3 regions of the Enterococcus sp. AMC2644 genome follow, and region 2 is predicted to be linked to each of the others. Evidence: predicted binding sites of a transcription regulator. Region 2 holds the regulator's gene; each other region holds the start of a gene.
The links. Region 2 encodes CtsR, which represses protease genes until heat stress. Its sites were predicted from a motif close to TTGGTCAAAAAAGGTCAAANA; they were not measured.
Positions count from the first base shown of each region.

Region 1 (11,161 bases), 1.3 Mb from region 2:
GTTCGTGAATATGTGTAACATATTTAACTAGATAGTGAAAGGAAATTAGTGCAAATAAAATGAATAATCCAAATTTAAAAGAACAAGTAGACAGCCGTCGCACCTTTGCAATTATCTCCCATCCGGATGCAGGTAAAACAACTATTACAGAACAATTATTACTTTTTGGCGGAGCCATTCGTCAAGCAGGTACTGTTAAAGGAAAGAAAACAGGGAACTTTGCTAAATCTGACTGGATGGAAATTGAGAAACAACGTGGAATTTCCGTAACGAGTTCCGTTATGCAGTTTGATTACCAGGACAAACGGGTAAATATTTTAGACACTCCTGGACATGAGGACTTCTCTGAAGATACCTACCGTACATTAATGGCGGTAGATAGTGCAGTAATGGTTATTGATAGTGCAAAAGGGATTGAAGCACAAACGAAAAAACTTTTTCAAGTTGTTAAACGTCGGGGAATTCCCATCTTTACTTTTATTAATAAATTAGACCGTGATGGACGTGAACCATTAGAATTATTGGAAGAGTTAGAAGATTTGTTAGATATTGAGTCTTATCCAATGAACTGGCCGATTGGTATGGGAAAAGGAATGGAAGGCTTGTACGATATTTACAATAACCGAGTTGAATTGTATCGTCCAGAAAACTATGACGGCGAACGTCTAATTCCGTTAGATGATAACGGTGAAATTCCAACGAATCATCCATTAACTGAAAAAAGCATTTATTCGCAAGTGTTAGAAGAAGTTGAATTGCTAAAAGAAGCGGGCGATGAATTTGATACAGATAAAATTGCTCATGGTGAACAAACACCGGTCTTCTTTGGTTCAGCTTTAACGAATTTTGGTGTGCAAACATTCCTAGAAACCTTTTTACAATTTGCACCAGCACCATATGCACATAAAACAATGGACGACCAAATGATTAGTCCGTATGAAGAAGAATTTTCTGGTTTCGTCTTTAAAATTCAAGCCAATATGAACCCTGCTCATCGTGATCGAATTGCATTCGTTCGAGTGTGTTCAGGAACATTTGAACGTGGGATGGATATCATTCTAGAGCGTACTGGTAAAAAAATGAAATTAAGTAATGTGACTCAATTTATGGCGGATGCTCGTGAAAATGTTCAAGAAGCTGTTGCTGGTGATATTATTGGGGTATATGATACTGGAAATTATCAAATTGGCGATACTTTATATGAAGGTAAATTGAAAGTAGCTTATGAAGAATTACCTTCGTTCACCCCTGAATTATTTATGAAAGTTACTGCCAAAAATGTCATGAAACAAAAATCATTCCATAAAGGTATCTATCAATTGGTCCAAGAAGGTGCGATTCAATTATATAAGACGTATTTAACAGACGAATACATTATTGGTGCCGTTGGTCAACTTCAATTTGAAGTCTTCCAACATCGTATGTTAAATGAATACAACTCTGAAGTAATAATGACGCCTATGGGTAATAAAATTGCTCGTTGGATTGAACCTGAAGATCTAGATGAACGCATGAGTTCTAGTCGAAATATTCTAGCTAAAGATCGTTTTGACCAACCGTTATTCTTGTTTGAAAATCAATTTGCAGAGCGCTGGTTTGCCGACAAGTATCCGAATGTGAAATTGAAGAGTCTGATGTAAGTTTTTACTGAAAAACTCTTAAGAAGTCCTTGTTTATGTTTAGTGAACAGGGACTTTTATTTGTTTTTATCCTGAATCAGCCACGAACCAAACAAAATAAATGAAAATTTCTAATAAATCAAGCATTGAAAGAAATTATTTTCCCCCTTTTGATAGACAAAAAGACCTCGTCCTATCGTTGAACAGCTCCATACTTTTAAAAAATTTTTATGTTGAAACAAGTGTCTCCTCTTTTTCAGATAGAATCCAAAATTGTTTAATCAAGTAGTAAATATGCGTATTTAAATTATTTTTAGTCGGATAGACAACTACTTTGACTTTCGGTTATCAGGTGTTTCTGTGGTTTGTATTTCCATGAATAATTCAGATAGCTTTATATTTTAATATCAAAATTAAATGAATAAGATTACGTAGATAGTCGAGTAGTTTTTACCTTATAGTTAATCGGTTGCTGAGAATTTCTTTGTCAATATCAAATCATTAACTTTTTAGTTGTAAATAATTTGTTTTTCTATCTTTCCTTTGACAGCGTTTTTAAATGATGATACTTTTGTATTGGATGTAACTTATTTCTGTAATAACTATTTAGTTAATGGTTGAAAAGAGAAATTTATATCCAAAAAAATAATGAAAGGGCGGAAATAATGAGAAAAGTAAAAATGATTTTAGGAGCTATTTTGTTTTGTTTGTTTTTTTCAAGTAACGATTTGAAAGCGGATACTATTTATGATACAGATTTTACTGATGTTAGTGAATGGAATATGTATCAAGGAAATCCTTCTGGGAAATGGACAAATGAAAGCGGTTCTTTTTTTGTGGATGGAGGCGTGGGGAACAAAGCAGTCTTATCCAATCAAAAGCTTACTAATTTTACTTATGAAACAAAGATTAAAATTTCAGATCAAGATCCTGTAAATGGGGATACTTCAAGTGCTGAAGGTGGTATTTTATTTAGAGTACAAAATCCAAGCGACGGAGTGGATGGGTATGATGGCTATTATTTTGGGTTAGATATTGCCCAACAACAAGTAATTCTTGGTAAATCTAGAACAACTGGTTCACCATGGAGTGAAATTGCGAAAAAGAAAATGAAGTTAAGTTATAATCACACCTATACTTTAACTGTGAAAGTATCTGGTAGTCATATTCAGGGTTATGTTGATTTTAATGAAGAAAAAAATGATTTTCCTAAAATTGACGTGGTAGATACTGAGTTCACAGAAGGTTCGATTGGTTTGAGAAATCGCTTGGCAAAAGTTTCTTTTGAAAGCGCTTCTGTATCAAATTATAATGAAGCAGCTTTTGAAGGAGCTACTTATACAAATTCTATTTTACCTGGTGTAGCGGATCCGGATGTGCTATATCATGAGGGAACTTATTATCTTTATCCGACAACGACGACTGGTGAAGCTGGTGGTATTAAAGTATATACTTCGACGGACTTAACGAATTGGACTGATAAAGGATTGGCGATGACAGCCAACCAGAAAAATTGGGGAACAAGTGGCTTTTGGGCACCAGATATTATCGAACGTGATGGGAAATTTTATATGTATTATACGGCCAATGAACATCTTTGTGTAGCAGTAAGCGATTCCCCATTAGGTCCGTTTGAACAAGAAGAATGGGGGCCAATACATGCGGATACAAAAGAAATAGATGCCCATGTTTTTAAAGACGATGATGGCCAGTATTATCTTTACTTTGTACGATTTAACAATGGAAATGTTATTTGGGGAGCTAAATTAAATGACGACATGAAATCTATTGATGAAACGACATTAACTGAGCTTTTGGTTCCGTCGCAAGCCTGGGAGCAAGATATGGCTCGCGTAAATGAAGGTCCGTATATGTTGAAAAAAGATGGTGTCTATTATCTCACTTATTCAGGGGCTCATTTTGCAAGTCCAATGTATGGGTCTGGTTATGCAACCAGTGATAATCCACTAGGGACTTATGAAAAATATGAACACAACCCGATTATGCAATCAAATAGTGTTGCCCATGGGACAGGGCATCACGGAATTACAACTTCTCCAGACGGGAAGGAAATGTATATGGTTTATCATCGTCACTTAAATGGTGAACATGCGGATCCAAGAGAATTTGCTATTGATCAGTTGCGATTTACGACGGATGAAGATGGCAAAACTATTTTGGAAGCGCATGGTCCTACGGTAACGCAACAACCAGTTCCTTCAGGAGCTACTGACGTGAATAATTTTATTCAATTATCTTCTTTAGAAACAAAAGAAATTAGTATTACTGAAGGATCAGATCCAGCCACATGGGAACTCCCTCAAACAATTGATATTGTGACTTCAAAAAGTGAACTTAACAATGATTTAAAAGCAAACATTAACTGGGATATTTCAGAATATGACCCAGCTATCGAGTCGCAAGTTATCCATGGAACAGTCGTTCTACCAGATGGTGTCAGCAATTTGGGTAATCTATCTCTTGATGTTTCTTTAAAAGTTATAATTAGTCAGAGGGCTAATGATTATCAATCAACAGGAACTATCGAATTTGTTACTAGTACCGATGTTACACCTCCAGTCGATCCTAGTAATCCCACAAATCCGATTAAACCAATCGATCCTAATCATCCTGATGATTCTGAGCCGGGAACAACCGGTCCATTGTCCATTGACTTTGCTTCTAGTTTAAATTTTGGCAAACAAATAATTAGCTCGCAAGACAAAATTTATTACGCACAAAGTCAAAAATTTTTTGAAGTTAACGATAATGGCGAATTGGTTGGGAATCAGAAAACTGGACCGAATTATGTTCAAGTAACTGATAACCGTGGAAATGAGTCTGGCTGGTCTTTAAAAGTTAGTCAAGCTGGTCAATTTAAAACTGATGACGGAAAAGAACTTATTGGGGCAGTAATCACCCTGGGAAATGGAGAAGTGACATCTAATTCAACTTCTAACTTGCCAACAGGACAAAATAAAATTGTTTTAAATGCTAGTGGAGAACTATCTAATGTGATGGTTGCTGCTACTGGTAATGGTGCAGGAACCTCTCTACTAAAATGGGGAGATGAGCAAACTGCAGCAACAAGTATTTCCTTAGAAGTTCCTGGGAATACGACAAAAGTAGCTGATAAGTACCGTACAAAATTGAACTGGACATTAATGGATGTACCAGGAACTTAGTAAGAATAAAAGATGAGAGCTTGCTCTCATCTTTTATCTAATGAAAAAGGAGAAATAGATGTATGAAGTGGATCAAACAATTAACACTAGGGATACTTTTTTCTTATATGCTATTTTTTCATATAAGTAGTTCTGTAGAGGCTAGTCAATTTAATTTTGGTGTAACAACGAAACCTGCTGAAAGTCAAATTGATAAAAAGAAAACGTATTATGATTTAAAACTAGCTCCAGACACTTCAGAAATACTTGATGTGGAACTAAGGAATGATACCAATAAAGAAGTGGAGGTTGGAATTTCTGTAAATAGTACAACGACTAATTCTAATGTTAGTGTTGAATATGGAGAAAATAATTTACTGAAAGATGAAAGTTTGATCTATGATATTGCCGATTATGTCAATTATCCGGATTCAGTTATCCTAGATCCTAAAAGCTCAAAAACTATTTCTTTTGAAGTGAAGATGCCTGCCGATTCTTTTGATGGAATTTTAGCAGGAGGAATTACTTTCAAAGAAATTAATTCTGAACTAAGTTCAACAGATGATGAGCAAAATTTGTCAATTCAAAATGAATATTCTTACGTGGTCGCACTTTTGATGCGACAAACACTTGACCCAGTCACGCCTAATTTGAATTTAAAAGAGGTAAAACCAGATCAAATCAATGCTCGAAATATTATTTCGGCGTTACTACAAAATGATCAGAAGACATACATTAACCAAGTCGCTATTGAAACAAAAATTAGTAAGAAAAATTCTTCCGAAATTCTGTATCATGAAGAAAAAAGTGGCTTACAAATTGCACCTAATTCTCATTTTTATTTTCCAACAGCATTAAATGGAGAAACCCTACAGGCTGGCGATTATCACTTGTCGGTTTTTGTCTATGGAAACCCAGAAGATAATGGGAAATTTACTCATGAAATTGACGGAGAAACCGTTTCGTTTGGAGAATATTGGCAATTTGAAGAAACGTTTACAGTTGAAGAAACCATTGCTAAAGAGCTAAATAAAAAAGATGTGTCTATTGAAAAAGACTATACTTGGATTTATATCAGTCTTGTTGTTCTGCTTATTTTAGCGGTGCTTGTCTTATCTGTGTTACTTTTTAGAAATAGAAGAATAGATAAATAAAATGAATGGGGACTTCCAATAAATTAGTTATTATTTGAATAGATAACTATTTTGATTTTCCATTCTCAAATTTTGTTCAGTTTTATTAACACTAACAGAACTTTATTTCAATTTAATTTAAAGATTTTCAGAGGGATTGTTTTCATTTATTGCGACATTGTAATGAATACTCTAAAATAACATTAAAGGAGTGAACAAAGGAATGGAGCAATTAAAAGTAACTATTGTTTTCAATGGCAAAGAAATTTCCAACGGCATCGATTCTGCATCTATTGATACCATTGAAGAAGCAGAAAAAATTGTTAATGAGGCGATTGAAACCTTTATTCAGCGTTATAAATTGAATGACCTAGTCGCACAAAAAGTCCGCAAAGATTCATACTGGAATAAAGAAGTATTTCAACAAATGAACGAAGAGGATAGATATAGTGCAACTCACTCAAAAGAAATTTATGAGTTGTTTCAGCGCTATTTGCAAGAGTCTAATATGGAAAAAGCTCAGGCGGTTCGTTTAGCAAAGGAAAACATTGCTAATTATTATCAATTAATTACTAATTTAGAATATGAAGGATATGAAAGAGCAATTGCTAAGCAAATTGTGGAAAACAGCCCACGAAGAAAAGAACGATTGGAATTTACTGTGATGGTTTTAGGAGAGAAAGGGTATCAAAAACATAATAAAGAAATTGCTGAACTAAAAGGATTTTACGAATAAGAATGAATAAATAAAAATATCCAAACTATAGGGGATGGCTTTTTCGCAATCTCTCTATAGTTTGGATATTTTTGGTCTTTACTCTACAGGCAATGCTTTAGGAATAGATATCTCAATAAACTCATTGTCCTCAATAATTGTTATATCTTCATCAGAGTACAGTTCAGAAGGAATCTTAGCTAAAAAGTGTTTCTTTATTTCTTCAACCTCTTCTGAGTGAATTCTCCTCTTGCCATTTACAATTAAAATTTCATTATGGAGCGGTGCTTCAGTATAAATAACAGTAGTATTGCCCGCAGTGAAAACTTTAACCAATGAAGCATCGGTATTCTCGAGTTGTTGTTTGACTAATCGAGAGTGGCTGTTTGTTACATTTACCAACTTCATATCGCTCACCTCACATTCTCTTGTCTATAAGATAATTATATTTTTTTTTTAAGGAAATAGAAAGTAATATCTCTTAGAAAGGTAAAAAAAGTTGGTCAAAAAACAATATTTGACCAACTTTTTTTTAGATAGTAAATCTATTTTATTCTTTTTCAGCAACTACCACATTTTTTGTTGCAATGATTACTTTATCTTCAGTATTTAACGTTGCTTCTAACGAGTGTTCTGTAGGATGATCGAGGTAGAACTCAGCAATGCCATCTTCAATTTGCTCTTGAATAGTTCGACGCAGTGGACGAGCACCCATTGTTGGATCAAAACCTAATTCTACTAATTTTTCTTTTACTTCTGGAGTTACATCAATGTGTAAATGTTGTTGTTCTAACATACTATTTACTTCATCTAACATTAAAGCAACAATTTTCAATAGATTTTCTTTACTTAAGGCTTTGAATTCAATGATGCCATCAAAACGATTCAAAAATTCTGGTGTGAAGTAGTGATTCAATTGATTTAAGATAGAACGAGTAATTCCTTCTCTAGCAGCACCAAATCCTACATTAGCTTCTGCTTTACCAGAACCAGCATTGCTTGTCATGATGATTAAGGTATCTTTAAAGCTGACTGTACGTCCTTGTGCATCAGTTAACCGTCCATCATCTAAGATTTGCAAGAACATATGCAAGACATCTGGATGAGCTTTTTCTACTTCATCTAATAAAATTAGACTATAAGGATTACGACGTACTTTCTCAGTAAGTTGACCTGCTTCTTCATAACCCACATAACCTGGAGGAGAGCCGATTAGTTTTGAAATACTATGTTTTTCCATGTATTCTGACATGTCAAAACGAATCATCGCTTCTTCTGAACCAAACATTTCATAAGCCAATTGTTTGGCAAGTTCCGTTTTTCCGACACCAGTTGGACCTACGAATAAGAAGGAACCAATCGGACGATTTTTCTTACCTAGTCCAATTCGATTCCGACGAATTGCTTTGGCTACTTTATCAATTGCTTCGTCTTGTCCAATCACGTGAGCTTTTAAATCATTTGCTAAGTTTTTTAATTGCGCTTGTTCTTTTTCTTTTAGTTCACCCACTGGAATTCCTGTACGCTCTTCAACAATTTGTTCCATATTTTTTTCATCAATTACAGGTGTTTCTTCTTCTGTAATTTGGCGTTCTTTCATACTTTGCAATTTGTTGATTTGATCTCGATAATAAGCTGCTTTTTCAAAATCTTCTTCTTGAGAAGCTTGTTGTTTTTGCTGTTGCGCATCGGATAACTTTTTATCGATAACTTTTGGATCCACAAATTGAATGGTTAGATTCTCTTTTGAACCAGATTCATCTAAGAGGTCAATTGCTTTATCAGGTAAGAAACGATCTTGGATGTAACGATTTGAAAGGACGGCAGCAGCTCGAATCGCTTCATCTGTATATTTTACATGATGGTAGTCTTCGTAACGTGGTTGTAGCCCTTTTAAAATAGTGATGGTCTCTTCAACAGATGGTTCATCTACACGGACGGGTTGCATTCTACGTTCTAATGCAGCATCTTTTTCGATGATTCGATATTCGCTAAGTGTAGTTGCACCAACCATTTGTAGTTCGCCACGAGCCAATGCTGGTTTCAAAATATTGCCAGCATCAAGATTTCCATCACCAGCGCTACCAGCACCAACGATTTCATGTACTTCATCAATAAACAAGATAATATTTTTGGCTTGTTTGATTTCTTCAATTAATTTTTGCACACGTTCTTCAAACTGTCCACGAATTCCTGTTCCTTGAACTAGTGAAGCAACATCCAAACGAATGACTTCTTTATCTAAAAGTTTTTGAGGAACGTCACCATCGACAATCTTCTGTGCTAATCCTTCAACGACAGCTGTTTTACCTACGCCAGGTTCACCAATTAATACAGGATTATTTTTTGTTCGCCGATTTAGAATTTCAATGACACGTTTGATTTCTGAATCGCGACCAACAACTGGATCAATTTCACCATCCCGAGCTTGTTGAGTAATATTAATACCATATTCACCCAAAATTCCAGGTGTATTGTTGACAGGTGGTTGACCACCATTGAAATTATTTTGATTACCGCCAGCTTGAGTAGGAGGTGTCTGATTATACGAAGGAGTTCCTTGTTGCATTTGTTGAGACATTTGTCTAAACAAATCATCTAGACTACCAAAGCCAAATGGATCTTGAGGCATCGCATTTGTTGTTTGTTGACCTTTAATTTTTTGATAACAACTTTGACAATAATCAATTTGTTTTCTTTGTCCGCCGACATTTGCATATAAATGAATTGTCGCTTCATTTTTTCCACAATTTTGGCAAAGCATAGTGTCTCACGACCTTTCATATAGTTTTGTCTCTTGTAGTGAGTAATTAAATAAGGACAAAGAAGGCGTTTATTTGATTGACCAACTCTGACCTTTAATCCTATTATACAATCTTTTTTATGATGTGCAAGTATTTGAATTTGCAGTTTAGTCAAAAAGAATTATACTTTTAAGGTAGAAGATTTACTACTAAGTAAAGGAGAATGACTATGGAAAATAACCCTTACATTGATTTGCTAGATAAATTAAAAAAAGGAGAGATTGAAGAAATTGTAGTAGAAAGAGAAGATTTTTTTGCCTTTCGTGAAGTTTGGATTAATCGAGAAGACCGTACATCATTTGTTGGTGAAGCAGGTTTAAATGGTAAAATAATTTACCGCTATGAAATGGATGAAGAGTAAAAAGTAGTTTTCATAAGTATTTAATGATTTATTTGGTAAAACGGTTGTCTAACTACTAAAAAAATGGTAATCTTAACAATTGAAAGGGTGGTTAAATTCTATCTATTTAGATAAGAGTTGACAAAAGTAAGCCCTCACAAAAAATTAGATATCACTAAAGGAGATTGATAATATGGAAAAGAAAGATTTTCACGTAATTGCTGAGACAGGAATTCACGCACGTCCAGCAACTTTATTAGTTCAAACAGCGAGCAAATTTAACTCTGATGTTAACTTAGAGTACAAAGGTAAATCAGTTAACCTTAAATCAATCATGGGCGTTATGTCTTTAGGCGTTGGCCAAGGTTCTGACGTTACAATTACTGCAGAAGGTGCTGACGAAAAAGAAGCAATCGCTGCTATCGTTGAAACAATGCAAAAGGAAGGATTGTCTGAATAATGGTTGAAATGCTAAAGGGAATTGCGGCAAGTGATGGCGTAGCAGTTGCGAAGGCATACCTATTAGTTCAACCTGACTTAACTTTTACAAAAGTTACAGTTGAAGACACATCTGCTGAAGAAGCTCGTCTAGATGATGCACTAGCTAAATCTACTGAAGAATTAAAACAAATTCGCGATAAAGCTGCTCAAGCTTTAGGCGAAAAAGAAGCGCAAGTATTTGATGCTCATTTAATGGTTCTTAGTGATCCAGAAATGGTTGGTCAAATTAAGCAAAATATTTCAGACAATAAAGTTAATGCTGAATCTGCGTTAAAAGAAGTTACAGACATGTACATTGGTATGTTTGAAGCAATGGAAGATAATGCATATATGCAAGAGCGCGCTGCGGACATTCGTGACGTTGCGAAACGTGTATTAGCACATTTGTTGCAAGTAACTTTACCTAATCCATCTATGATTAATGAAGAAGTTGTTGTGATTGCACATGACTTAACACCGAGTGATACTGCGCAATTAGATCGTAATTTCGTTAAAGCATTCGTTACTAATATTGGTGGACGTACTTCTCACTCAGCGATTATGGCTCGTTCTTTAGAGATTCCAGCAATTGTAGGAACAAAAGATATCACTGAAAAAGTAAAAGCAGGTGATATTGTCGCTGTTAATGGTATTGAAGGCGATGTTATCGTCAACCCTACCGATGAACAAGCGGCAGAATTCCATAAAGCTGGTGAAGCTTTCGCTGCTCAAAAAACAGAATGGGAAAAACTAAAAAATTCTCAAACTGTTACCGCTGACGGTAAACATATCGAATTAGCAGCAAACATTGGTACACCTAAAGACTTAACAGGTGTTCATAACAATGGTGCTGAAGCTATCGGACTTTACCGCACAGAATTTTTATATATGGATGCTCCAGATTTT
Region 1 is NZ_CM177095.1:2,615,116-2,626,276, forward strand. It holds gene AC4BC5_RS12730 (peptide chain release factor 3) at 60-1,640, shown strand; gene AC4BC5_RS12735 (WxL domain-containing protein) at 2,285-4,804, shown strand; gene AC4BC5_RS12740 (WxLIP family cell surface protein) at 4,867-5,937, shown strand; gene AC4BC5_RS12745 (hypothetical protein) at 6,140-6,652, shown strand; gene AC4BC5_RS12750 (DUF1827 family protein) at 6,731-7,039, opposite strand; gene AC4BC5_RS12755 (ATP-dependent Clp protease ATP-binding subunit) at 7,182-9,395, opposite strand; gene ykzS (protein YkzS) at 9,605-9,796, shown strand; gene AC4BC5_RS12765 (phosphocarrier protein HPr) at 9,969-10,235, shown strand; gene ptsP (phosphoenolpyruvate--protein phosphotransferase) at 10,235-11,161, shown strand, end outside.
Region 1: the regulator CtsR is predicted to act here: its motif matches at 9,470-9,490, upstream of AC4BC5_RS12755 (ATP-dependent Clp protease ATP-binding subunit).

Region 2 (11,161 bases):
AAATTATCCCCTTTATTTTTGTCTTACTCTAACTATACCTAATTTTTAACGAAAACCAACAAATAAGCTTACTAAATGTAAGTTTATTATTCCATAAAAAAACTCTCTCATCCTATAAAATGAGAGAGTGCTATTTTTATACTTGTTGTAAAACTTTGTCAGTTTTTGGTTCTTTTACATTTAATGTAATTGTTCCTTTAGATGCACCAATTGTTACTTGGTTGCCTAAATGAATTTGCCCAGAAAGTAAGGCTTCACTCAAACGATCCTCTACTTCTTTTTGTAATGCACGTCGGATTGGACGAGCGCCGTATTCTGGATCAAAACCAGCTTTCCCAATTACATCTAATGCAGCGGGTGTAATTTTCAATTGAATGTCTTGTTCTGCCAAACGTTTAATAATTGAATGACTCATGATTTTCACAATTTCATGAATTTCATTCTTATCTAATGAACGGAACACAACTGTTTCATCAATACGATTTAAAAACTCTGGTCGATAAGCTTTCTTTAAGGCCTCTAAGATACGTTTTTGCATCGAAGTATAGTCTTTAGAAGCATCTACCACATTAAAGCCCACATTTTTCTCTTCACGCAATTCTGTTGCTCCAATATTAGACGTCATAATTAAAATGGTATTTCTAAAATCAACACGACGGCCTTTAGAATCGGTTAAGTGTCCGTCATCTAATACTTGTAACAAAATATTAAAGACATCTGGATGAGCTTTCTCAACTTCATCTAGTAAAATAACAGAATATGGTTTAGAACGAACTTTTTCAGTTAATTGTCCACCTTCATCATAACCTACATAACCTGGAGGCGAACCAATTAAGCGACTCGTACTATATTTTTCCATAAACTCTGACATATCTACGCGAATCAGTGCGTCTTCACTGCCAAACATTGCTTCAGCTAATGCCTTCGCTAATTCAGTTTTACCGACACCTGTTGGGCCTAAGAACATGAATGAACCGATTGGACGATTAGGATCTTTCAAACCACTACGTGCACGACGTATGGAGCGAGAAACAGCTTGTACTGCTTCATCTTGACCAACGACACGTTGATGTAGGATTTTTTCCAAATCTAACAAACGTTCACTTTCTTTTTTCTCCATTTGTTGTAATGGAACACCTGTCCATTGTGAGACAACAGCTGCTACATCTTCTGCTGTTACACTGTTTTCGTACCCTGTTGCTTCCTTAACTTCAACAAACGTCACTTCAGCCAAGTTTTGACTAACTTCTTTTTCACGTTGACGCAAACGCGCTGCTGTTTCAAAGTCTTGTTGACGAATAGCTGCTTCTTTTTCTTCAGCTAATTTCATCAATTCTTCTTGTAATAATGCAGCTTCTGATACTTCATCTGCCTTGTCCAAGCGAACTTTTGCGGCTGATTCATCCATTAAATCAATTGCTTTATCGGGTAATTGACGAGAATTAATGTAACGAACGGATAGTTGAACAGCTGCATGTAAGGCATCATCCGTAATTTCAACACCATGATGTTCTTCATAACGAGGACGTAAGCCTCTTAGAATTTCTTCGGCTTCTTCTGGTGTTGGCTCATCAACTTGTACTCGAGCAAAACGACGTTCAAGAGCGGAGTCTTTTTCAATATATTTTTGATATTCATTTAATGTGGTTGCTCCAATAGTTTGTAATTCACCACGAGCTAGGGCTGGTTTTAAAATGTTCGATGCATCAATTGCCCCTTCTGCCCCACCGGCACCAATTAAGGTATGCAACTCATCGATAAAGAGAATAATTTGACCATCTTGATAAATTTCATCAATAATTTTTTTCATGCGATCTTCAAATTCACCACGGTATTTGGTTCCTGCGACTAAAGCGCCCATGTCTAGCATCATCAGACGCTTTTGTTGCATGTCTTTTGGCACTTCAGCATTAACAATTTTTTGAGCCAAACCTTCCGCAATGGCTGTTTTACCAACACCTGGTTCACCTACTAAAACAGGATTATTTTTAGTACGACGACTTAAAATTTGAATTAAACGTTTCACTTCTTTGCTACGTCCAACAACAGGATCTAGGCGTTGCTCACGGGCTAATTTCGTTAAATCACGAGCCAATGAATCCAACGTTGGCGTTCCTTCTTGTTGGGGCTGTTGACGTTGTTGTGGGCGTCGACGACTTGTATTGCTTTTTGATTGTACACCCATTTTTTTCTTCAACAATTGACGCATTTTTGCCAAACTCATTCCTAAATTCAACATAATCCGTGAAGCTAAAATTTCTTCATCACGTAACAATCCTAATAGCAAGTGTTCCGTTCCAATTTGTTGGGCACCTAAACGTTTGGCTTCATCGCCTGCATAAGCAAAAATTTGTCTTGCTCGTGGCGAGTAGGGTAAAAAGCCACCTGTTGGATATTCCTTCATTGAACCATAACCAGTCAAATGTTCAATTTCTTCCCGAATATCATTTTCATTTACACGCATTTCACGCAATGTTTTTCCAGCAATACCATCTTGCTCGATAATCAACGCTAATAAAATATGCTCTGAACCTACAGACTGATGTTTAAAGTATTTTGCTTCTTCTTGAGCAATGGCAAGCACCGCTTTTGCTCGTTGTGTAAATAGTTCATCCATCGCACTCACTCCTTATCTTCATAACTTAATCGTTCTAAAATCCCATGCATAATTGAAGCACGAATTATATTTTCCTCATCTGATTTCCCTAAGACTGCTTTACTAATTGTTGTTAATAATAAATTACCTTCTCGTTTTGACAGAATACCTTCTTCATATAACTTCTGGATAATTGATACCGCATCTTTTTCAGAAATTGTTTTATCAAATAATTGATTTACTTGTTCTAAAAAATGATGATAATTCGCAATTTGAATTTTCTCAATTCGAATATAGCCTCCACCACCACGTTTACTTTCAACAGCATAACCTCGTTGAATGGTAAAACGAGTATTGATGACATAATTGATTTGCGAAGGTACACAGTTAAATAAATCTGCCATCTCTGCACGACGAATTTCTATCATTTCACTTTCTTCAAGAATCTTCTTCAAATATGCTTCGATTAAATCAGAAGTATTTTGATGACCCATTTAAACGCGACCTCCCTTGACTAATATTGACCTTAATTATAGCGAATTTTCAGAAGTTTGAAAAGAAGAAGGACTTTAAAGAAAAAGGATAAAGCAAAAGTTTAAACTTCGCTCTATCCTTTATCTTAATCTTCAGTTACTGATGTGGCTGTATTTGATGTGTTATCAGAAGATATAGTCTCACTATCTTCTGGTGATGAATTAGAAGAATCACCATCTTCTTGTCCTCTAGAAATGATTAGCTGAATTGTTTCACCCTTGTCTACGGATGTTCCTGCCTCCGGATTCGTTGAGATAACTTTTCCTTTTTCTACTGAGTCACTGGATTCTTCTGTTGTTGATACAGAGAAGCCTTGACGTTCTAATAAGGATTTTGCAGCTGACTCAGACATATCGGAAACATCTGGTAAATCAATTTTTTCGGAACCCTTACTAATTTCTAACGTAATCGTTGTATCCCCTGGCGAAATATCTGAACCAGCTTTTGGGGATTGTTTGACAATGGTTCCCTCATCATTGTTACTATACACTTCACTAATACGCACAGAATTACTTCCTAAACCATACGTATCCAATTCACTACGCGCATCTGCTTCCGTATAACCAATTAAATTAGGCATCTTAATATTTTCTGGGCCTTTACTAATCGTTAAGGTAATTTCAGTATCTCCAGGAATAATTTCTGTGTTTGCTGCTGGCGTTTGTTTAATCACCAAACCTGGACTCATGTCACTAAATTCTTCAACAATCGTTACTGAATTATTGCCTAAACCATAGTTAGTCAACTCAGCATGAGCATCGCGTTCCACATAACCGTATAAATTGGGCATTATAACAGGTTCTGCCCCTTTACTAACCGTTAATTCAACTTCAGCTTCTTGAGGATCCACCTCTACCCCTTCTGATGGTGTTTGCTCCATAACTTCATTAGCTGGTGTATCGTTATCGTAAACCTCTTCGATTTTTATTTTGCTCTCATCAAAACCAAGTGTTTTCAATTCTTCGATAACTTTGTCTTTATTTTGACCAACATAATCTTTCATTTCAACTTTTTTACTGCCCGTACTAATGTAAAGGAGAACTTCTTTCGTACGTTTAATAATCGCCCCTTCTTCGGGATCAGTCTTCACCACATGATTTTCAGGGATTTCATTACTCGGAAATTCTTTAGTTTCCGTGGCAACCTCAATTCCAGCATCATGCAAAGTTTCTCGAGCAGCAGCTTCTGTTAGACCGGCAACTTCTGGAATCGTTACTTGATTCCGACCACCACCAAATACTAAATAATACGCTAAACCTGCTAGTGCACAAAAGAGTAAGATAGGTAAAAGCAACCACAATTTTCTTTTTTTCTTTTTCTTCACAGGCTTTTGAAGCTCAGGCTCTGGTGTGGCTTGTTTAGCAGTTGGCATCTCTTTGAAGGAATCTGGCATTGGCGTATCTTCTGCAATCGGTGTTAAAATTTTTGTTTCTTCTAACATTGCATGTGGTTCCCATAATGGTTCATTTAAGCGATCTGGAGAAAGTGCCGTTTCAATATCCTGACGCATTTCATCGGCTTCTTTATAACGATCACTTTGCTCTTTGGCAGTTGCTTTTAAGACAATATTTTCAAGAGATTGTGGAACGTCTTTATCGTAAATACGAATAGATGGGATTTCATCTTGAAAATGTTTTAAGGCAATCGTTACTGCAGATTCACCATCAAAGGGTACTCGACCAGTTAACATCTCATATAAAATAATCCCAATGGCATAAATATCGGATTGATTTGTTGCCATACTACCACGTGCTTGTTCAGGTGATAGATAATGAACGGAACCAAGCATTGTATTGGTTTGTGTAATTGATGTCTCTGATAAAGCAATCGCAATTCCAAAATCAGCAATCTTAACCACACCATCTTCATTAATTAAAATATTTTGTGGTTTTAAATCACGATGAATAATACGATGTTGATGTGCCAAAGCAACTGCCGAAAGAATTTGTTGCATAATATCAATAGTCTCTGGATAAGGGATTGGATATCGCGTTTGGATATAACGTTTTAAATCCATCCCTCTAACATATTCCATTACTAAGTATTGCATATTATCTTCTTCACCAACATCATAGACAGAGACAATATTGGGATGCACAAGTTCGGTTGCAGCTAATGCTTCTCTTTGAAAACGACGAATAGCATCCGTGTCCTCTCGAAAGTCGTAACGTAAGACTTTGATAGCTACTTCTCGATCTAAGATCAAATCACGCGCTAAAAAAACATTCGCCATTCCACCGCTGCCGATACTACCTAAAATCAAATAGCGCCCACTTAATTTTTTTCCCGTCTCAATCATGGCTGACACCTCCAAGGTCTATCAATAATACCGTAATATTATCCACACCACCATGCGCATTTGCAGCATCGATTAAACGTTCAATTGCTTCATCTAAACAATTGCTAGTTGTAACATATTCATAAATTAATTCTTCACTAACCATATTGGTCAAACCATCAGAACATAATATTAAATAATCATTTTCAGCAATAAAGTGCGTAGCCACATCTACTTCGACTATTCCCGGCATACCTACTGAACGAGTTACCACATTTCTACGTGGGTGATTAGCTGCCATTTCCTCAGTAATTTCCCCTGATTTTACCAAGGCATTTACCAGAGAATGGTCTTCTGTTAATTGAATTAGCTCATTTCCTCGTATTAAGTAGGTGCGGCTATCCCCTACGTGTGCCAAGGTAAATTGGTCATCTAAAATGATTACCGCTTCCAAGGTAGTGCCCATCCCGCTTAATTCGGGAGTAGCTTGGCCACGCTGATAAATAGTTTCATTTTCTACTTGAATATATTGAATTAACCATTGTGCGGCTTTTTCACTGTCTGAAATATCTGAGGCTTGCCATTTGTTACCAATTTCTTCGACCGTATCATGACTGGCAACATCACCCGCTTGGTGTCCACCCATGCCATCTGCTAATAATGCTAACGTATATCCTTTTTGATTGGTAAATACGGCAGCGTAATCTTGATTAGTATTACGCCTTTTTCCCACATCACTTTTATAACGAATCTCCATATTTTTCACCTCATCATTTTTTACGTAAACAGCTGATAAAAAATCCATCTGTCATATATTGGTGCGGATAAATTGTCAGCATCTGGTTTTCGATACTTGGTTGTAACACATCATTCACTGAAACATCAACTAAAGTGAATTCTGAATGCTTTTGTAAGAACTGGTTAACGACTGCTTGATTTTCTTCGGGTGCAAACGTACATGTACTATAAACCAACATTCCATTAGATTTCAAAGTAGGTGCCACGCTCTCTAAAATTGCCAGTTGAATCTCAGGCAACTTTTCAAAATCAGCTGGTTTTTTATTGTATTTAATATCTGGTTTCCGACGCATTAGCCCTAAGCCCGAACAAGGAGCATCTACTAAAATGCGGTCAAATGTTTCAGAAGGAAATTCCTCCGCAACTTGACGTGCATCGAGTTCTAACGCATGAACAACCTCCGAAACATGCAGACGTTCTGCATTTTCTTCAATTAAAGCCACCTTATGTCGATGAATATCTAATGAAGTAACAGCACCACCTTTTTTTGCTTCTAAAAAGGTAGCAATATGTGTCGTTTTTCCACCTGGGGCAGCACATGCATCTAACACTTGGTGATTTGGCTCGATTTGTAACGCTGGTGCTACCAACATTGAACTTTCATCTTGAACGGTTAACAAGCCTTCTTTAAATAATCGGCTACCTGCAATAAAACCTTTGGCAGCAATTATACCATAAGGTGAAATATCGCTTGCTTTTGCTTCAATACCTTCTTCAATCAATATTTGTATAGCTGCTTGACGGGTTATTTTACGCGTGTCGACACGACAACTCACGTGGCTGGATTCAAATAAAGATAAACCTAACTGGCGTGTGTTTTCTTCCCCAATTTCTTTGACTAGTTTTTCGACCAACCATTTAGGCATACTGATTTCTGTTGCCAAACGGTCTAAAGGATTTTTAATCGTTGCAAGTTCAGGTACTCCTTGACGTTGGATATTCCGTAATACACCATTTACAAACTTTCCAATCCCAACATTCCCACGAACTTTTGCAATTTCCACTGCTTCATTTAAGACTGCGTGACTGGGAACTTTATCTAAGTAAAGCAATTGATACAAAGAAAGCTGTAATAATAATTTCACCCAATCATCTACCTTTTTCGCCTTAGCAATAAATGGATGTAGATAAAAGGAAAGTAATAATTGACGACTAATGGTTCCATACACTAATTCAGTTAGTAAACGACTATCTTTTTCATTTAATTGTCCTTTATTGATACAATCACGCAGTAATAGATTTGAATATGCTCCGCCTTTTTGTACACGCTCTAAAGCATCCAATGCCACAAAGCGGACGGTCTTTTTGACTTTATTTTTCATATTAATTCACCTGTTGCCCAATTGCGACTTGCTGCCCACTACCATTTAAAAAGGCACTAATCACTTGCTTTCCTTTACCAGCTGGCTGTAATTCATCAATGGCTAATACCGAATGATTTCCACAAGCAATCCATAGTTCTTTTTTACTACGCTGAATAATCGTTCCTGGTTCAGCCGTGGTAGTCTCATCAAGCGGGGTAACTGCCCATAATTTCCACCGTTGGCCCTCATACATTGTAAAAGCAATCGGCCACGGACGCATACCACGCACTTGACAGTCAATTTCTTCAGCAGTTTTATGCCAATCAATAGCTTCTTGTTCACGGGTAATATTAGGCGAAAATGTTACTTGCTCTTCCTCTTGAGGCGTTGGTTTTAAAGTTCCATCTAAAATTTTTGGTAAGGTAGCTAATAACAATTCTTTTCCCAATAAGCTTAATTTATCAAACATCATGCCAACATCATCTTGACGAGTAATTGGCAGACTTGCTTGAGAATAGATACCACCTGCATCCATTTTTTTAATCATTTCCATAATAGTTACACCGGTTTCTTTTTCACCATTCATAATCGAATAATGCACAGGTGCTCCCCCACGGTATTTTGGCAATAATGATGCATGAACATTAATCGCTCCATGTGTAGGAATTTGTAATAAACGTTCGGGTAAAAACTGGCCAAATGCTGCCGTAACAATCAAATCAGGTTGTAATTCGCCGATTTTTTCCATTTCCGGAGAACCCGAAATTTTTTCAGGTTGTAAAACAGGAATGCCTAGACGAACTGCTGCTTCTTTTACAGGAGTAGGGGTAATGATCTTTTTTCGTCCAACAGGGCGATCTGGTTGGGTAACAACTGCAACAACCTCATACTCTTGGTCAACAAGACCTTCTAAGATGGGTACTGAAAATTGGGGGGTTCCCATAAATACAATTTTAGTCATGGTCATGCTCCTCTACATAAGCTTCTAATTCTTCTTCTGGAATGCGGTCAATCATATTATCAATAAATAATTTACCATTCAAATGATCAATTTCATGCTGAAATGCACGTGCTAAATAGCCAAACGCTTGAACTTCCATTTCAATTCCTTCACGGTCATAGTAGCGAACAGTAACTTCCTCAGCACGTTTCACTGTTCCATAAACATGTGGAATACTCAGACAGCCTTCTACGTCGATATCACTACCTTTTGCTTCGATGATTTCTGGATTAATCAGTTCAAATAATTCGCCTTCTTCAACTTCTACTACCGCAACTTGGATATTTTTACCAATTTGTGGTGCAGCAATACCAATTCCATCATGGGCCAACATCGTTTCATACATATCTTCTAATAACTGCACTAACTCATCAGTCACCACCGTAATAGGTTCACATGGTTGACGGAGCTTTTCATCAGGGTTAATAATAATAGGATATCGCATAATTTCTCCTTTAGTTTAAATAAAATTAAGTGGTTCATTGTCAATGGATACATAAAGATTTTTACGCTGATCTTTTTGACTCTCTTCCAAGATTTCACGTAATAAGCCTTGTAGCAACGGTTCATGTTTATATTTGATAATTAACTGATAGTGATAACGATTTTTTACTCGTGCCACGCCGCTTGGAATGGGACCTAATAAGATACTCTGCGGACTCAATGTTTGTTTAACTTGTTGGGCAATTTGAAACATTTTTTTGGCAACAACTTGTTCCTCAAGATGACTGCAAGAAATTTTAACTGTAAAATAATACGGTGGATACCCACTCTGATGGCGCAGCTGCATTTCTTTTTGATAAAAGTGTTCGTAATCTTGTGCTTGTGCTAATACAATTGCATGATGATCGGGGTTGAATGTCTGAATGATTACCTCACCTGTTTTTTCAGCACGACCAGCACGACCACTGACTTGGGTTAAGAGCTGGAAAGTTCGCTCACTTGAACGAAAATCAGGTAAGTTCAATGCTGTATCAGCGTTTAATACGCCTACCAATGTAATATTAGGAAAATCAAGTCCTTTGGCAATCATCTGTGTTCCTAGCAGAATATCTGCTTTTTGGTCTCCGAAAGTCTGAAGTATCTTCTCATGTGCACCTTTGCGACGGGTTGTATCAACATCCATACGTAAAATACGTGCTTCTGAAAAAAGTGCTTGTAATTCTTCTTCAACTTTCTGCGTGCCCGTACCGTAATAGCGGATTTTATTACCACCACAATCCGGACAACGATGAGGAATCGCTTCTTCATGCCCACAATAATGGCAACGCATCGTTTTAGTATCCATATGTAAAGTTAAGGATATATCACAATTGGGACAAGGCAATACATAACCACAATCACGACACATAATAAAAGAGGAATAGCCTCGACGATTTAATAACAAAACGATTTGTTCTTTTTTTGCTAAACGATCCGCAATTTTCTCTTGTAGTAGCCGAGAAAAAGTGCTGGTATTTTTTTGTACAAATTCTTCTTTTAAGTCAACCACCTGAACACTTGGCAAAGTCGCATTTGGATTTGCTCGTTGGTTCAAATGCAACAGCTGATAAACTTTTTTTTGCGCACGTGCGCGCGATTCCAAAGAAGGCGTTGCACTACCTAATATCACTGGGCAGTGATGATACGCACCTCTCCAAATTGCTAAATCTCGAGCGTGATAACGTGGCGCTTCGTCTTGCTTATATGATGCTTCATGTTCTTCATCAATAATAATCACACCAATATTCTCTAATGGCGCGAAGATAGCCGAACGTGCACCAACAACCACTTGTGCTTCCTTACGTTCAATTTTACGCCATTCATCGTATTTTTCACCATGGGATAAGCCACTGTGCAAGACTGCTACAGCTTCTCCAAAGCGGCTCTTAAATCGTTCAACCATTTGTGGCGTCAACGCAATTTCCGGAACTAACATCATCGCCGTTTTCCCTTCGGCTAACAAGGAAGCAATGGTTTGTAAATAAACTTCTGTCTTCCCGCTCCCAGTAATTCCCTCTAACAAGAAAACGTCAGATTTTCCAGTAGCAGCTGAAGACAGAATCGCTTCTACAGCTTGTTGTTGTTCATTATTTAAGGCCAATGAATGCGTTTGTTCAAACGTTCGATGTTTGTAAGGGTCGCGATAAGCCTCAACTTCTTCAAAGACTAACCAGCCATTAGCAGCTCCTTGATTTAAAATCGATGTCACAATTCCTTGTTCTTTATAAAATGAAACGGGTTGATTAGGATGCTTTGTCAATAATTCGACTAATTGCATTTGACGCTTCGCTGTTTTTTTAATAGTTTCCATTATACTTGGAAGTTGAGCAGGACTAAGTAAACTTTTCACGTAACGAATCGTCTTTACTTTATTTTTATTTTTCACAACGTACTGAATCTCGACCACGTTTTCAGCACGTAATTTTTTGAATTTATTTAATAACCCTAGCGATTCTACTTTCTGCCAATCAAGTGACTCACTTTCTGAAAAATACGTATGAATCGGATGATTTCGGTCTTTTAACACGAAATTTTTTTGATATTCCGCTTTCATGACACTCGGTAGCATCGTTTGAAAACAAGTGATTTTAAATGCAAAGGTTGTTTCTTTCATATAATCTGCTAATCGCAATAATTCATGATTGAGCACAGGTGCTAAATCTAACACA
Region 2 is NZ_CM177095.1:1,333,937-1,345,097, forward strand. It holds gene AC4BC5_RS06515 (ATP-dependent Clp protease ATP-binding subunit) at 137-2,617, opposite strand; gene AC4BC5_RS06520 (CtsR family transcriptional regulator) at 2,623-3,090, opposite strand; gene pknB (Stk1 family PASTA domain-containing Ser/Thr kinase) at 3,216-5,429, opposite strand; gene AC4BC5_RS06530 (Stp1/IreP family PP2C-type Ser/Thr phosphatase) at 5,422-6,165, opposite strand; gene rsmB (16S rRNA (cytosine(967)-C(5))-methyltransferase RsmB) at 6,179-7,528, opposite strand; gene fmt (methionyl-tRNA formyltransferase) at 7,530-8,471, opposite strand; gene def (peptide deformylase) at 8,464-8,955, opposite strand; gene priA (primosomal protein N') at 8,971-11,161, opposite strand, start outside.

Region 3 (11,161 bases), 590 kb from region 2:
ATGGAATAAAATACTTTGCCCTTCGCTAATCATTTCACCTGATTCACGCATATAAACAAATCCACGAGATAAGATGTCTGGACCTGCCAAGATTTCTTTTTTCTCAATATCGACCGTTGCAACAGCTAAAACTAAACCTTCTTCAGAAAGAATGCGACGATCACGTAAAACAACATTACCAATATCCCCAATTCCGCTACCATCGACATAGACATCGCCGGCATTAAAATGTCCTGCAAGCCGTGCAGTATCAGGTGTTAAAGCTAACATATCACCATTTTCCATGATGAAACAATTTTCTTTAGGAACACCAGTATCTTGGGCTAGTTGAGTATGAATTTTTAACATACGAAACTCACCATGAACTGGCATAAAGAATTTTGGTTTCATTAAACGCAACATTAACTTTTGTTCTTCTTGGCCACCGTGACCAGAAGTATGAATATTGTTTAATTTTCCATGAATAACTTTTGCCCCAGCTTCAAGTAGCAAGTTAATCAAATGATTAACACTTGTCGTATTTCCAGGAATAGGAGAGCTTGAAAAAATGACTGTATCATCCGGATGAACTTGAATTTGGCGATGTGTACCATTCGCAATTCGGCTTAATGCAGCCATAGGCTCACCTTGAGAACCAGTACATAAAATCATCGTTTCATTTGCAGGTAAACGATTGATTTCGCTGGCATCAACAAAAGTGCCCTTAGGAACTTTGATATAGCCTAATTTTTGTCCATTGACAATGGCATTTTCCATACTACGACCAAAGACAGCAATTTTTCTTCCAGTTGCTACAGCGGCATCAGCTGCTTGTTGTAAACGGAAAATATTAGAAGCAAAACTGGCAAAGATAATACGTCCTTCAATCTTCTCGAAAATTTTGATAATTGAAGCACCAATGGTTTTCTCTGATTTAGTGAAAGTTGGAATTTCAGCATTTGTACTATCAGATAGTAAACATAGAACGCCTTCTTCACCAATTTTTGCCATTTTATGCAAGTTTGCAGGCTCACCAACTGGCGTAAAATCAAATTTGAAATCCCCAGTTGCGACGATATTACCACAAGGTGTTTTAACAACTACACCTAACGCATCGGGAATACTATGAGTTGTACGGAAGAAACTCACAGAGGTTTTTCTAAAACGAATAACTGTATCTTCATGAATTTCATGCAAGACTGCATCACGTAATAGGCCATGTTCGTCTAGTTTGTTGGTAATTAGTGCCAAAGCTAATGGTCCTGCATAAATAGGAATATTTGCTTGTCTTAACAGGTAAGGAATACCGCCAATATGGTCTTCATGTCCATGTGTGACGATTAATCCTTTGACTTTTTGCAAGTTTTGGACGATATAGCTGTAATCAGAAATCACGTAGTCAATTCCAAGGAGCTCATCTTCGGGGAATTTAATTCCCGCATCAATCAAGATAATCTCGTCTTGAAATTGCACCCCATAACAGTTTTTTCCGATTTCTCCTAATCCTCCAATACCGAAAACGCCGGTCTCATTGTTTTTAAGAGATACTTTCATCTTAAAACTCCGTTAGTTGGAAATCAGCATTCTCTTTTTCGTAATCTAAGTGATTTCCATCTAATTCGTAGACAAGTTCGATATTGTATGGGGTATTGTCTTCAACTAGTTGGCGTGCATCTACGGCGCTGTCAGCTTCGATATATAACACGTGTGTTTGTTCTCTTTTTGGGTTACGTTCTTTTGTTTCTTGATAAAAAACTTTATAAATCATGTGTTTATCTCCTTTATCTGCTTAGAGCAGTTTGTTATTATTTTGACGCTTGAATTCTTACGCGCAACAAACTCGCGGACTTCTTAAAAGAAGACCTGCATGCAAAAGAAACTCTTTTGAAATAAGATGCTTTTTTCAGACATAATGTGAGAAAAAAAGAGAAAGCCTCGTCTTTGCTTTCCGAATGTATGACATAAAAATTCAACCGATGCTATCGTTGGTACGATCTTTTCTCCTAGTTTATCACACAACTTCGAATAAGTATAGAAAGTAAGCGAGTTGAAAATGGTTGCAGACTGAATTGTTCGACAAGTTTTTTTGAAAATAAAAATATCGAAAATTAAAGGATGATGAAAAGGCAGCGGATTTTACTGAAAGTTTTTACGTCAAAGTTTTTTTAAAAAATAGAGTGTGCTATATTTAAAGTAACGGTATATTTTAAGGAGGGAATTATTTTGAGGTTAATGTTACGTTACACGATGAAAAATAAAAAGTTATTGCTTATGAATTTCATCTGTGTATTTGGATTTATTTTAATAGAGCTTGGTTTGCCGACTCTTTTAGCTCGCATGATTGACGTTGGGATTGCTAATAACGATTTTGATTATGTGAAAAAAATCGGACTTGCGATGATTGGAATTGTCATTGTGGGAATTATTATGAATATTTTTCTAGGATATTTTACGACACGGATTACAACGAATATGACAGCGGATATTCGTGACGACTTATTTGAAAAAATTCAAAGCTATTCACATAACGAATACGAGCAAATTGGTGTGTCATCCTTAATTACTCGGGTAACGAATGATGCGTATCAAATTATGCTGTTTATGCAAAATATTTTGCGTATGGGTTTTATGACACCGATGATGTTTGGGATGAGTTTGTATATGGTTTTGCGTACCAGTCGTAGCTTAGGTTGGTATGTGTTAGGAGCATTACCATTTCTTTTAATTGGTGTGATACTGATTGCACGAATTTCTGAACCATTGTCAACAAAACAGCAAAAAAATCTAGACCGTATTAATGGTATCTTACGAGAAAATTTATCAGGTTTGCGTGTTATTCGTGCGTTTGTTAACGAGAAATTTGAAGAGGACCGTTTTGAGAAAGTCAATGATGCCTATACATCAAGTTCTAAGAGTTTGTTTCGTTTGATGGCAGTCGCACAACCTGCCTTTTTCTTTTTGTTTAATATTGTAATGGTTTTAATTATTTGGAGTGGTAGTTTACAAATTGAAGCAGGACAATTACAAGTGGGGGATTTAATTGCATTTATTGAATATATTTTCCATGCGTTATTCTCCTTTATGTTATTTGCAACTGTATTTATGATGTATCCACGAGCAGCCGTTTCTGCCAATCGTATTCAAGAAGCCTTTGATGTTGAACCGATTATTCAGGAAGAAACTGATGGCATAAAGGAAACAGCAACAAAAGGTTATATCGAATTTAAAAATGTTACTTTTGCCTACCCAGGTCCATCGCAAACACCAGTTATTCGTAACATTAACTTTACAGCCCAACCAGGTGAAACAGTAGCTTTTATCGGAAGTACTGGAAGTGGGAAATCAACATTGATTCAGTTGATTCCTCGATTTTATGATGTGAGTCAAGGGGAAGTCTTAATTGATGGTGTAGATGTTCGCAAATATAACTTAGCCGCCTTACGTCAGAAAATTGGTTATATTCCACAAAAAGCATTGCTGTTTTCTGGAACAATTGCTGACAACCTACGTTATGGTAAAGAAGATGCGACAGTGGAAGAAATGAATCGAGCAGTTGAAATCGCTCAAGCAACAGAATTTATTTCCCGTTTGTCAGAAGGATATGATACACCAATTTCTGAAGGAGGTTCTAATTTTTCAGGTGGACAAAAACAACGTCTAGCAATTGCTCGTGCGATTATCCGTCGTCCAGAAATTTTTATTTTTGATGACAGTTTTTCAGCACTTGACTATGCAACGGATGCTAAATTGCGTGAACGTCTACGCAAAGAAACAACGGAATCTACAACATTGATTGTTGCACAACGTGTTGGAACAATTATGCATGCTGATAAAATCATTGTTTTAAACGAAGGTGATGTTGTGGGCATGGGAACACACAAAGAGTTGTTAGAAAACTGTTCGATTTATTATGATATCGCAGCTTCGCAACTATCAGAGGAGGAATTAGCCAAATGAAATCTTTTGCTTCCTTGAAACGTTTAGGTTACTATATCAAACCATATAAAGTTGGTTTTATTCTTGTTTTATTTTTTACAGTTGCAACAGTTGGTTTTAATGCAGCAATGCCTTATGTGACTGGTTTACCAATGACTGAAATTGCTCGAAATGTTGCTAATGGCGATTCATTGAATTTCGATTATATTTGGAAGACGTTAATTTGGTTGATTTTAGTCGGAATCGGGTATACAATTTCTCAATTGTTAGCAGGTTTGTTGATTACGAATGTGGTGCAGTCTGCTATGAAAGACTTACGTCGAGATATTGACGAAAAAATTAATCGCTTGCCTGTTTCATACTTTGATACGCATCAACAAGGAAATGTTTTATCACGGGTAACAAACGATGTCGATGTGGTTAGTGGTGCGATGCAACAAGCCTTAATTGGGATGGTTAACGCTCTTTTAAGTATTATTATGGCGGTAATCATGATGTTTTATATCAACACATATATGGCATTACTCGCGATTATTATGATTCCAGCATCATTATTCATCTCGCGTTATATTGTATCAAAATCACAACGCTATTTTGATAGTATGCAAAATGCATTAGGAAACATGAATGGTTATGTACAAGAAAACATGACTGGTTTTAGTGTATTAAAAGTATATGGACGCGAAAAAGAAACGTTAGAAGATTTTAAAAAAGTAAACCATCAATTGAAAAAATATGGATTTAAAGCGTCATTTATTTCTGGTTTAATGATGCCCTTAGTTCAGTTAACAGCATATTTAACGTATATTATCATTGCTGTTTTGGGAAGTTTTTACGTGATGAGTGGGGTAATTGTGGTAGGGCAACTGCAAGCCTTTATCCAATATATCTGGCAAATTAGCCAACCAATGGGGAATATTACCCAGTTGTCTGCTTTGCTTCAAAGTGCTTCGGCAGCCTCCACTCGTGTCTTTGAAATTTTGGATGAATCAGAAGAACCAGTTAATAAAACCGATATACCACTTCCTGAAAAAATTGAAGGTAATGTAACCTTTGAGCATGTTGATTTTGCCTATTCTCCGAAAAAGCCATTAATTGAAGATTTGAATTTTTCAGTTAAAGCAGGACAAACCGTTGCAGTTGTTGGACCTACAGGCGCTGGAAAAACAACGTTAATCAATCTATTGATGCGTTTTTATGATGTAAATGCTGGATCGATTAAAATTGATGGGATTGATACGAAAAAAATGTCTCGGAGTGACGTTCGTTCACTTTTCGGTATGGTATTACAAGATGCTTGGTTATATGAAGGAACAATTTCCGATAATATTCGCTTTGGTAAATTAGATGCGACCGATTATGAAGTGGTTGATGCGGCTAAAACAGCAAATGTCGATCATTTTATCCGTACTATGCCAGAAGGATATGACATGGTGATCAATGCTGAGGGCGATAATATTTCCTTAGGTCAAAAACAATTAATGACGATTGCTCGAGCGGTTATTTCTGATCCGAAAATTTTAATTTTAGATGAGGCTACTAGTTCGGTTGATACACGTCTTGAAGCCTTAATTCAAAAGGCAATGGATAAAGTAATGGAAGGTCGAACCAGTTTCGTCATTGCTCATCGTTTGTCTACGATTCGTGATGCTGACTTAATTTTAGTGATGGATCAAGGTTCAATCATTGAACAAGGAAACCATGAAACGTTATTAGCACAAGGCGGATTTTACGCAAACTTATATAATAGTCAATTTTCAGAAGAAGCTGAATAAACAAGGAACTTAGCATCTCGTAGGTGCTAGGTTTTTTTTGTTTGTAAATAATTCTCGAAAGGGAGTTTCTTTTTACAATCATTTCCTGTAAAGTAAGGAAGAGATTGAGCAGGGGAAGGGTTACAAAAGTGAAAAAATGTGTGTTGAAATTAGGTGTAGTTATGGCTATGGGAACTTTTTTCTTTTTTACTGAGCGGATTATTCCATCATGTGTAGAAAGTAAGTGGGTATATGCTGATGAGTCAGGCTATGAATATGTGAGTATAACTGGTAATAATGTAGTGATTTATAGTGATTATGGAAAAACGATTCGTGCAGCTAAAGTTGCGACAAATCAAACATTTCATGTCAAAGAAATTGAAACAAAAGGTATTGTGACGTATTTAGGATTATATGATGAAGATGAATTTGTCGGCTATATTGATGCTTCACAAGTGACGCCAGCAGTTGGTCCAGAAGGAATTGAAAAAATTGTGCGTCAATATGTAGAGGTTGTTGTTAATACCGCTATCTATGAAGATTTTGATTGGACGACTACTAGCGATACTAGTTTTTTAATTGGAAAAACGTACAAAGTTAAAAGTTTGTACCATCATTTGAATGGGGAAATCTATTTGTCTATGTACGATACTGCAGATAACTGGGTGGGTTATGTAGAACAAAGTGCAACTGTTTCAAGTACTCGAGAATCCTTTCAAAAAGATGCAGCTATAGTGGAAGACATCAAGGAAAAACCAACGACTGATAAAACGCAGAAAAGTGCAACAATTGCATCAAATGAGACAAAAGACACAACGCAAGTATCAGAGACCACTACGACAATAAGCGCAGAAACAGAGCGTTCAGAAACAACCGATTCAACAACTGAAGATAGTGTTACTCGTTCACCGGCAGAAGATCGGGGAACAATGGAGGAAGAAATTGCTAGTGTCGCTAAAAATACAGACAAGCACTTTATTACAGGAACAAGTGTGTTACCTGCATTGACTTCACCTATTAAAAAAGCAAACAATGTGACCGTTAAAGATGATACACGTCGCATGACTACTACACAAACTTCTGAACCTATTACTTGGGTAGACAATGCCTCATTTATCAAAGCGATTGCGCCAGCTGCTCAAAAACTAGCCAATCAATATGGTTTATATCCATCTGTCATGATTGCGCAAGCCACATTGGAGTCAGGTTTTGGTGCAAGTAAATTATCAAAAGATGCGAATAATTTATTTGGAATCAAATTTTCTAACGGGGATGAAGGAAAATTTGAGAGATATGATATTCCATCTGATGAATTTATTAATGGTGTACGTGTGACGTTGCCAGCATCTTTTAGAAAATATGCAACAATCTCTGATTCACTTTTAGATAATGCAAAATTATTAGCTAATGGATTGAGCTGGAACGCCAAATTCTATCAAGGAACCTGGCGAAAAAATGCCAACACATATCAAGAGGCTACCCAATCGTTAACTGGAAAGTATGCGACAGATCCACAATATCATACGAAACTAAACCAATTAATTACGACTTGGGACTTAACTAAATATGATTAAAAAAAGCGCTGGAACAATATGCTCCAGCGCTTTTAATGATTAACGATTTGTCATTACTTCGTCAATTAAACCATATTCTTTTGCTTCTTCGGCTGACATAAAATTATCTCGGTCAGTATCTTTTTCAATTATTTCAATTGGTTGTCCAGTACGTTCAGATAAAATTTTATTTAAACGTTCACGAGTTTTTAAGATATGACGAGCAGCAATTTCAATTTCAGTCGCTTGTCCTTGAGCCCCACCTAATGGTTGATGAATCATAATCTCAGCGTTTGGTAAAGCAAAACGTTTACCTTTAGCACCTGCTGTTAACAAGAAACTTCCCATTGATGCAGCCATTCCCATTACGATTGTTTGAACATCTGCTTTAACAAAGTTCATTGTATCGTAAATTGCTAGACCAGCTGTTACGCTGCCTCCAGGAGAGTTGATGTATAAATAAATATCTTTTTCTGAGTCTTGCGCATCCAAGAATAATAATTGAGAGATGATTGAGTTGGCAAGATCGTCTGTTACCTGACCGCTCAACATGATAATACGATCTTTTAATAAACGAGAGTAAATATCATAGGCTCTTTCTCCACGAGATGATTGTTCAATAACTGTTGGGATTAAATTCATTTAAAAATCCTCCTTTAATTCTGGCTATTTGATAAAATATTGGGTATCCTTGCGACATCCTAAGACTTTTATCTATTAGATATTATACATACAAGGTCAATAAAGGTCAAATGTAAAAACTTGAGTAAAATAATCGAAAATATGTTAAGATTCATCTAAAGAAATTAGAGGAGGAACAGACATGGAAGTATTTTTCGTTGGGATGGCTGGTGTAATTGTAGGTGCCATTGTTACAGCGATTGCCTTTAACTTGCAAAGCCGTTATGACGATCGAAAAGAAGAGCGTCGTCGACAATTAGAGCATAAAGTGAAAGAGATTGAGATTTTGATTTTATTAAATAAAAAAATCATTGAAATTTTAGAGAAAAGAATTGGTACAATGGATAAATATGTCAGTTTTGATGTATTTGACGATTGTCATATTACGGTAGATGATTATATTTATTTGCAGTCATTTGCAGCACAAAACAGCTTTTATTTACCAAATTATTTCTTAGAAGAATTTTTCAAAAAAATTGCCACACGTAGAGTGGTTCTTTCACCAGAACAAGTTGTTGAAGTAGGTGGATATACTTTTAAAGGTGGACGTGTCTTAATGGAAAATTTCTCAGACCAGCTAAAAGAAATGGTTTACGAGCGTAAAGTCCAGTTGCAAAAAATGACAGATAAACCAATGACGTATTTCTCAAATACCTTATAACAAAAGGAAGAGATTAGCCTATAAAAAGGTCTCTCTTCTTTTTTTGCATCTCCCTTTATTCATGTTACAATATGACTGATTGGAGTGAATAAATCATGCAAATTTTTGCCCATCGTGGAAGCAGTGGCACACGACCTGAAAATACATTGCCAGCTTTTGCTGAAGCCGTACGAATTGGTGCAGATGGTATTGAATTAGATGTGCAATTAACAAAAGATCAACAACTGATTGTCATGCACGATGAGACAGTCGATCGTACCACTGATGGAAAAGGTGCAATTGTTGATAAAACGTTAGCAGATATTAAAAAATTAAATGCTGGCAGTTGGTTTAGTGAGCACTATTCTTCGACCAAAGTACCGACGTTAAAAGAAGTTGTTGACTTGCTAGTTGCTCGGAATTATCGTGGAATTTTAGGGATTGAATTAAAAACAGATAAAGAGACTTATCCAGGCATTGAAGAAAAAGTATCTGAACTAATGACAAGTCAGCAATGGCCATTCACTTATTGGTATAGCAGTTTCAACATAAATACATTGGAGAGAATTCATGTACTTGAACCGACTACACGAATTGATTTTATTATGGATAAATCAGACATTACTCCAATAGCGCTTGAGCGATCATTTATTCAGGGAGTCCATCCCAATATTGAATGGGTATGGTCACATGCTACAGAAGTTTCAGAATTTCCTTTAGCCATTCGACCTTGGACCGTAAATACAGAAGAAGAAGTACAACGTTGCATGGATTGCCAAGTAACAGGGATTTTTACCGATTTTCCTGAAATGGCAATGGATATAAAACGCAGCTATCGAGGAAAAAAATGAGAAAAGTATTAGTGATTGTTGGCCCGACTGCTGTTGGTAAAACAGCATTAAGCATTGAATTAGCTAAAAAGTACAACGGAGAAATTATTAGTGGTGACTCGATGCAAGTCTATCGAGAACTAACTATCGGTACAGCTAAAGTAACTGAAGCAGAAAAAGAAGGAATTCCACATTATTTAATTGATATTCGTAATAAAGAGGAAAGTTATTCTGTTTCGGAGTTTCAAAAAGAGGCACGTGCATGGATTGAAGATATCCATACACGTGGTAAATTGCCAATTGTGGTTGGGGGAACTGGATTATATATTCAAGCTTTGCTTTATGACTTTCAATTAGGTGGCAAGCAAGAAAATGAAAATCCCGCTATTCGTGTAAAATATGAACAATTTGCATACGATTATGGAAAAGAAGCGTTATGGCAGTTGCTAAAAGAAACAGATCCTTTAGCTGCTGAAAAAATTCATTTTAATAATCAACGTAAAGTCATCCGAGCTCTTGAAGTATTTGAAACAACAGGAGAGAGTATTGCAGCACCTAAAGAGGAGCCACAACGGTTGTATGACTATTTTTTAATTGGATTAACGACTGATCGTGATTTGTTGTATCAACGCATCAATCAGCGTGTTGATACAATGATGGCTACTGGTTTACCAGAAGAAGCCACACGAATCAAGGATATCCCTGAAACACAAGCAGCTTTAGGAATTGGCTACAAAGAATTTTTTCCATATTTTCAAGGACAAGCCACGTTAGAAGAGGTAGCTGAAGAGATTAAGTTACATTCTCGTCGCTATGCCAAACGTCAGCTAACTTGGTTTCGTAATCGCTTAGCACCTTATTGGATTGATTTGGTGCAACAGCCTGAAACATTATCGGAATTAGAAAAAAAAATCACTCAATGGTTGGAGGTGAAAAAATGACAGTAGAACGAGTTATTTTAGTTGGTGTCGAAACAGAAGAAAACTATAAAAATTTTCAGGAATCAATGACTGAATTAAAAAGTCTAACAAAAACAGCCGATGGAGAAGTCGTTTTTTCTTTGACACAACGTCGTCCGCAAGTTGATCGCCAGACGCTTGTAGGGAAAGGCAAATTGGAAGAATTAGCACAATTAGCTGATGCTCATGAAGCAGACTTGATTATTTTTAATCATGAGTTAACACCGCGCCAAAGTCAGTTGATTGGGGATGCAGTAGGTGTTCCCGTAATTGATCGCGTCCAGTTGATTTTAGATATTTTTGCGATGCGCGCCCGTTCCAAAGAAGGAAAACTACAAGTTGAGTTGGCCCAATTAGATTATTTATTGCCTCGTTTGATTGGCCAAGGAAAAAATATGTCGCGATTAGGTGGTGGGATTGGTACAAGAGGTCCTGGTGAAACCAAGTTAGAGACTGACCGCCGACACATTCGTAATAAAATTACGATTATCAAACGCGAGTTAAAAGAAGTTGCGGCTCATCGAGAACGAACACGTCAAAAACGGAAAGATAATCAAACATTTCAAATTGGCTTAATTGGTTATACAAATGCTGGTAAATCGACTATTTTGAATATTTTGACAAGTGCACAAACGTATGAACAAGATCAATTATTTGCCACTTTAGATCCATTAACAAAAAAATGGCGCTTACCAGAAGGGTTTGAAGTGACTGTTACAGATACAGTTGGATTTATTCAAGATTTGCCAACGCAATTAATTGATGCATTTCATTCAACTTTAGAAGAGAGTCAAGGGATGGATTTGTTGCTACACGTTGTAGATGCTAG
Region 3 is NZ_CM177095.1:745,360-756,520, reverse strand. It holds gene rnjA (ribonuclease J1) at 1-1,533, opposite strand, end outside; gene AC4BC5_RS03710 (DNA-directed RNA polymerase subunit epsilon) at 1,535-1,747, opposite strand; gene AC4BC5_RS03705 (ABC transporter ATP-binding protein) at 2,203-3,936, shown strand; gene AC4BC5_RS03700 (ABC transporter ATP-binding protein) at 3,933-5,690, shown strand; gene AC4BC5_RS03695 (glycoside hydrolase family 73 protein) at 5,819-7,243, shown strand; gene clpP (ATP-dependent Clp endopeptidase proteolytic subunit ClpP) at 7,283-7,864, opposite strand; gene AC4BC5_RS03685 (hypothetical protein) at 8,046-8,564, shown strand; gene AC4BC5_RS03680 (glycerophosphodiester phosphodiesterase) at 8,660-9,394, shown strand; gene miaA (tRNA (adenosine(37)-N6)-dimethylallyltransferase MiaA) at 9,391-10,314, shown strand; gene hflX (GTPase HflX) at 10,311-11,161, shown strand, end outside.
Region 3: the regulator CtsR is predicted to act here: its motif matches at 7,957-7,977, upstream of clpP (ATP-dependent Clp endopeptidase proteolytic subunit ClpP).